2 regions of the Pseudoalteromonas sp. 0802 genome follow, and region 2 is predicted to be linked to the other one. Evidence: predicted binding sites of a transcription regulator. Region 2 holds the regulator's gene; the other holds the start of a gene.
The links. The regulator MetJ, encoded in region 2, represses methionine synthesis genes. The targets are predictions, from matches to a motif close to TAGACGTCTAGACGTCTA.

Region 1 (3,512 bases), on a different contig from region 2:
CACGGGCAACATCGAGAGCGGTCTCGTAATCTTCTTCCATGATCAAGCGCTTAAACTTAGCCGAGCCTGTTACATTGGTACGCTCACCGACGTTAGTAAATACAGCAATTTGGTCAGTCATGTCGGTTTCCTAGTTTAAGTTACACGCTTCAAGGCCCGATAAGCGCATACGCACTTCAAGCTCAGGTAATTGGCGAGGTTTAACACCTTCAAGGCCTTTCGCAAACGCCTTAATATGAGCCGGTGTGGTGCCGCAACAACCACCTACAATATTGATAAAGCCAGACTTGCCCCAATCAATAATTTCTTGGGCCATTTCAGGAGCTTCTAAATCATATTCGCCAAACTCGTTCGGTAAACCTGCATTTGGATGCACCGAGGTAAAGGTTTCACAAACGCGCGATAACTCTTCAACATACTGGCGCAGTAAGTCAGGGCCAAGGGCGCAGTTAAGGCCGATTGATAGCGGTTTAATATGGCGAATTGAGTTATAAAATGCTTCTGTGGTTTGCCCTGATAAAGTACGGCCTGAGGCATCGGTAATGGTGCCTGAGATCATCACAGGTAAACTACGACCAGCTTGTTCAAATGCTTCTTCTACAGCAAACGAAGCCGCTTTTGCATTAAGGGTATCAAAGATGGTTTCTATTAAAATAAGGTCAGCACCACCTTCCATCAGTGCCAGTGTTGACTCAACATACGCCGCCACCAGCTTATCAAAGTTGATATTACGATAACCTGGGTCATTTACATCTGGTGAAATAGAACAGGTTTTTGACGTTGGCCCAAGTACACCGGCTACATAACGCGGTTTGCTAGGATCTTTTGCTTCAAGTTCATCACACACGCTGCGTGCAAGCTTCGCTGACTCGAGGTTGATTTCGCGGCTAAGGCTCGCCATATCGTAATCTTCCATCGAAATAGTCGTGGCATTAAAGGTATTCGTTTCGATGATATCAGCACCGGCTTCTAAATAAGCACGGTGAATATCAGCAATGACTTTTGGCTGAGTTAGGCTTAATAAATCGTTATTGCCTTTAATAAGTACATGCCAGTCTTTAAAGCGCTCACCGCGATAATCCTGTTCTTCTAACTTATATTCTTGGATCATGGTGCCCATCGCGCCATCGAGGATTAAAATTCGCTGTTTTAGCGCCTCGGTTAATTGTTCGCGTTTATTCACTGCATTACTCGGCATAGTTGTTAGTCCTTACATCTTGGCTAACTAAGTTAATATCATACGGTGTAGTTTGGTACACATAATAGTTTAACCAATTCGAAAACAATAAAAAGGCATGACTTTGCCACGTTTTCGACGGTTCGTTGTCTGGGTTATCGTCAGGGAAGTAATTTTCTGGCTTAGGTGCATCCGCTGATTTTTCTTGGTCGCGTAAATACTCCCCTTTTAAGGTATGAGCATCGTACTCTGGATGGCCAGTAATATACACTTGGCTACCTGATTTATTTTTAATTAAGTAGGCACCTACTCGCTCTGATCCGGCTAACACCACCAGCTCTTCGCAGGCATTGATCTTATCGATATCAATATGACCATAACGAGAATGTGGCACTAAAAAGGTATCATCAAAGCCACGCGTTAGCGCTGCGTGGTCAAAATAGCTTTTATGGGTAAATACGCCACTGAGTTTGTTTGGTTTCAGATCACGTTTAAGGCCATAGTGATGATAAAGCCCAGCATGGGCCGCCCAACACGAAAACAGCGTAGACGTCACATGCTGCTCTGCCCAATCTAAAATAACTTTTAGTTCGTCCCAGTAAGCAACTTCGTCATATTCTAAATGAGCAAGCGGCGCGCCCGTTATGATCATGGCATCGTAGTTATTATCTTTCACTTCTGAAAAATAACGATAAAACGTATCCATGTGCTGCTCAGAGTTACTACTGGTGCGATGGGTATCTAAGCGCAACAGCTCAACATTAACTTGCAGCGGTGAGTTTGCTAACAAGCGAATAAACTGCACTTCGGTTTCAACTTTGTTTGGCATTAAGTTTAAGATGGCCAAACGCATTGGGCGGATTTCTTGCGTTTTAGCACGACTTTTTGGCATTACAAACACGTTTTCTTGACGTAACTTTGCAATGGCAGGCAATTCATCTTTTACTGTAATGGGCATAGCTGGCTCCGAGCATACTTATCTGACTGCTAATTATGAACGGATAGTTAGAAATTTCAACCTCTAGATGTTTAGATGTCCAAATGAAATGATATTTCTGAGTGGTCATTAATTAAAATGTATGACTCTTTGAGTAAATAACACCTTGATATTAAGCCTATCATAAACGCTGAATTCTGTATTTTGAGGTGGTTTGGGTATACAATATACGCTGTTAATTTTTCTTATAAATTGAAGGCTCCTTTCATGGTGTTACCAGATAAGTTTATATTCTCGATGAGTCGAGTTTCTAAGGTTGTGCCACCTAAGCGCACTATCTTAAAAGATATTTCTTTACACTTTTTCCCAGGCGCAAAAATTGGTGTGCTAGGTCTAAACGGTGCAGGTAAATCAACGTTACTTCGCATTATGGCTGGTGTTGACCAAGACTTTGAAGGTGAAGCTCGCCCTCAACCAGGCACTAAAATCGGTTACTTACCGCAAGAACCTGTACTAGACGAAAGCAAAACAGTTCGCGAAACAGTAGAAGAAGCAGTTAGCGAAGTTAAAAATGCACTAAACCGCCTTGATGAAGTATACAACGAGTATGCAATGGACGGTGCTGACTTCGATGCGCTTGCGAAAGAGCAAGGCGAATTAGAAGCTATCATCCAAGCACACGATGGTCACAATATCGACAACGTGTTAGAGCGTGCAGCTGATGCATTACGCCTTCCACCTTGGGATGCAAAAATTGAACACCTTTCGGGTGGTGAGCGTCGCCGTGTTGCGATCTGTCGTTTACTACTTGAAAAACCAGATATGCTTATTCTTGACGAACCTACCAACCACTTAGACGCTGAGTCAGTTGCTTGGTTAGAGCGCTTCTTACACGACTACGAAGGTACCGTGGTTGCTGTAACCCACGACCGTTACTTCTTAGATAACGTAGCAGGTTGGATTTTAGAGCTTGACCGTGGTGAAGGTATTCCTTGGGAAGGTAACTACTCATCGTGGCTTGAGCAAAAAGATTTACGTTTACAACAAGAACAGAAATCTGAAAAAGCACGTCAAAAATCAATCGCACAAGAACTTGAATGGGTACGTTCAAACCCGAAAGGCCGTCAAGCTAAGTCTAAAGCACGTATGGCACAGTTCTCTGAGCTTCAGCAAAACGATTATCAAAAGCGTAACGAAACAAATGAACTATTCATTCCACCGGGTCCACGCTTAGGTGACCAAGTTATCGAAGTGAAAGGCCTGAAGAAGAGCTTTGGCGACCGTGTATTAATCGATGACTTAAACTTTGCAATGCCGAAAGGCGCTATCGTAGGTATTATCGGCGCCAATGGTGCGGGTAAATCAACGCTATTCAAAATGTTAAGTGGTGAAGAAACG
Region 2 (3,512 bases):
AATTGATATTGAAGTTAAACACCGCACAACAGAAGATTTCATTAATACGGTTGCTAACATCGCTGATACGTTTGGTGGTATCAACCTTGAAGATATTAAAGCGCCAGAGTGTTTTGAAATCGAAAAAGCGCTTATCGAGCGCTGTGATATTCCAGTTTTCCACGATGACCAACATGGTACAGCTATTGTGACTGCTGCTGGTATGCTTAACGCCCTTGAAGTGCAAGGTAAAGATATCGAAGATGCTATCATCGTATGTTTAGGTGCCGGTGCTGCTGCTGTTGCTTGTATGGAGCTTTTAATTAAGTGTGGCGCACTGCGTGAACACATTTATATGCTTGACCGTAAAGGTGTGATCCATACACGTCGTGATGACTTAAACGAGTATAAGCAATTATTTGCTAACAATACCGATAAGCGTACATTACAAGATGTTATTGCTGATGCTGACGTATTCGTTGGTGTATCAGGTCCTAACCTGTTAACAGCAGATGATCTTAAGCTGATGGCTGATAAGCCAGTCGTGTTTGCATGCTCAAACCCAGATCCTGAGATTGCTCCAGAAGTTGCACACAGTGCGCGTAACGATTTAATTATGGCAACGGGTCGTTCAGATTTCCCTAACCAAGTAAATAACGTGCTTTGTTTCCCATTCATTTTCCGTGGTGCGTTAGATGTTCGTGCAACGGCAATTAATGATGAAATGAAAATTGCTGCAGTGCACGCAATTCGTGGTATCGCGAAAGAGCCTGTACCAAGTGAAGTATTAAAAGCAGCTGGCGTTGAGTCACTTGAGTTTGGTGCCGAGTACATCATTCCTAAGCCTATGGATCCGCGTTTATTACCACGTATTGCACGTGCTGTTGCTGAAGCAGCAGTAGAGTCGGGTGTGGCGCAAATCGACATGCCAGAAGATTACATGCGTTAAGCTTAATTAGCTATTAGGTACATCGCGCAATAAAAAACTCAGCCTAGGCTGAGTTTTTTTATATCTGCGATTATCGGCGGTGATCCGATGGCCGAAATACTTATTCTGAATCAAGCACTGGGATATCTAATCCCATTTCTTGCATAATTCTTTTAACTTCTTCAGGTACCTTTTCAGGGTTGTCTTTACGTAGGTCGTCATCATTTGGTAATGGTTGACCTGTAAAAGCATGTAAGAAAGCTTCACACAATAACTCACTGTTCGTCGCATGACGCAGGTTATTGATCTGGCGGCGTGTACGCTCGTCAGTTAATACTTTTAATACGTTGAGTGGGATCGATACGGTAATCTTTTTTACTTGTTCTGATTTTTTACCGTGTTCTGCATATGGGTGAATGTATTCACCGTTCCATTTAGCCATAAGTTGTTTCGTTGCCTCGGTTGTCAGTGATTTACGCCTTATTCACAGCGCAAGATGCGGAAATTCTATCTCTTTAAAAAAGATAGTCAAATACTAGTTATTTAGCCATCTAGTGGTGTAAATGTATAAACTTCTATGTGTAAGCGATAAATGCTTTGACTTCTCATATTTGATCATCTAACCTTTTAGACGTCTAAACATCCAATTAAAGAATAGGTGATGAAATGAGCGAAAAAAATAAAGCGACGATTGCTGTTCGTCACGGCATCGAAGCCGATAAACATCATGGTGCGGTTGTGCCTCCTTTATACTTATCAACCACCTATTCGTTTGCTGATTTTGATACTAAGCGCCAGTATGACTATGGTCGCAGTGGTAACCCAAATCGCGATATCTTAGCTGAAACCTTAGCTGAGCTTGAAGGTGGTGCTAGAGGTATTATCACTGCAACAGGTATGTCTGCTGTGCATTTAGCCACTCAGCTATTAAACAGTGACGATACGTTAGTGATCCCACATGACTGTTATGGCGGTAGTTACCGTTTATTCACCTCGCTTGAAAAACGTGGCCTGTTAAAACTGAAAGTTTTGGATTTAACTAAAACTGAAAATCTCCAAGAAATTTTAGCGATTAAACCCAAGTTGATTTGGATTGAAACGCCAAGTAACCCAATCTTGCGTTTAACAGATATTAAAGCAATTACTAGTATTGCTAAGCAGTGTGGTGCTTTGGTTGCGGCTGACAACACCTTCTTATCACCTGCATTACAAAACCCAATTGAGTTTGGTGTTGATATTGTTGTGCATTCAACCACTAAATACATCAATGGTCACTCTGATGTAGTGGGCGGTGCAGTGATTGCTTCAACGCAAGAGCTAGGCGACGAACTTGCTTGGTGGGCGAATAATATCGGTATTACTGGTGCACCATTTGACAGCTACTTAACGCTTCGTGGTTTACGTACTTTAAATGTACGCCTAAAGCAGCACCAAGAAAATGCCTTTGCCATTGCTGAGTATTTAGAAAACTCTCCTTATGTAAGCCAAGTTTACTACCCAGGCCTTGCTTCTCACCCACAACATGAGCTTGCTAAAGCACAGCAACGTGGCTTTGGTGGCATGGTGAGCTTTGATATTAAAGGCGACATCAACGATGCTGCTGCGTTTTTAACAAGCCTTAAAGACTTCAGCCTTGCTGAGTCGTTAGGCGGGGTAGAAAGCTTGATTTGTCACCCTGCAACAATGACCCACGCAGGAATGGAGCCTAAAGCGCGCCTCGAAGCCGGTGTGGGCGATACGCTGATCCGTATTTCTGTAGGTATTGAAGACGTAAAAGATCTCATTGCAGATTTAGACCGTGTTTTCAATTTAGTAAAACCAGGTCAAGGCCAGCAAGTTACAAAAGCTGAAGCTAAGCAAACACAGCAAGATACCCAACAAAACGCGTCATTTAAGTTAACGCCAGCACATACGGCACTGTGGTAGAAGAAATGGTAAATATTGTTCATAAATTTGGTGGCTCAAGCTTAAGCTCGGCAGATCGTTACCATGCGGTAGCGAACATTGTTCTTGCTAATACTGAGCAGGGCGATTGCATCGTTGTGTCGGCATCGGGTAAAACAACCGATACCCTAGTAAAGCTTTGGCAAAGTTACCAGCAGCAAGATAGTCAGGCTGTTAGCGATATTCTATTGCTTATTGATAACAATCAACGTGCGCTTATAGAGCAGCTACTTACAGGGCAGAATAAACAACAGGCGTTGGCACAGTTAAAAGATGAACTTGCCGTATTAAATGAATTAATTAGTCAGCAGCAGTTACTTGAAGCACCTTTACTTGCTCATGGTGAAGTGTGGTCGGCGCGGTTATTGGCCGCTTACCTAAATCAGTTAGGTGTTGATGCGCAAGATGTTGATGCAAGACAGCTATTTACTCTAAATGATGGTCAGCTTTTACATCAAAAAAACCAACAGCAATGCAGTGATGCGATTAGCAAAACACATATCAACGTAGTAACGGGTTTTATAGCAGCAGATTGCCAAGGTAATACGGTGACATTAGGCCGCAATGGCAGTGATTACAGTGCCACCTTGTTAGCGAGTTATACTTTTGCCAAGCAAGTGTCTATCTGGACAGACACACAAGGGGTATTTAGTACTGACCC

Region 1: metA (homoserine O-succinyltransferase) is a predicted target of MetJ. The motif match lies at 2,200-2,217, and genes of this name have one in related genera.

Annotation. Positions count from the first base shown of each region.
Region 1 is NZ_JABVXE010000003.1:66,363-69,874, reverse strand. Features, by position in the region: gene metH (methionine synthase) at 1-121, opposite strand, end outside; gene HUS61_RS07965 (homocysteine S-methyltransferase family protein) at 131-1,198, opposite strand; gene metA (homoserine O-succinyltransferase) at 1,188-2,135, opposite strand; gene ettA (energy-dependent translational throttle protein EttA) at 2,382-3,512, shown strand, end outside.
Region 2 is NZ_JABVXE010000015.1:21,554-25,065, forward strand. Features, by position in the region: gene HUS61_RS16815 (malic enzyme-like NAD(P)-binding protein) at 1-928, shown strand, start outside; gene metJ (met regulon transcriptional regulator MetJ) at 1,029-1,349, opposite strand; gene metB (cystathionine gamma-synthase) at 1,574-2,833, shown strand; gene metL (bifunctional aspartate kinase/homoserine dehydrogenase II) at 2,839-3,512, shown strand, end outside.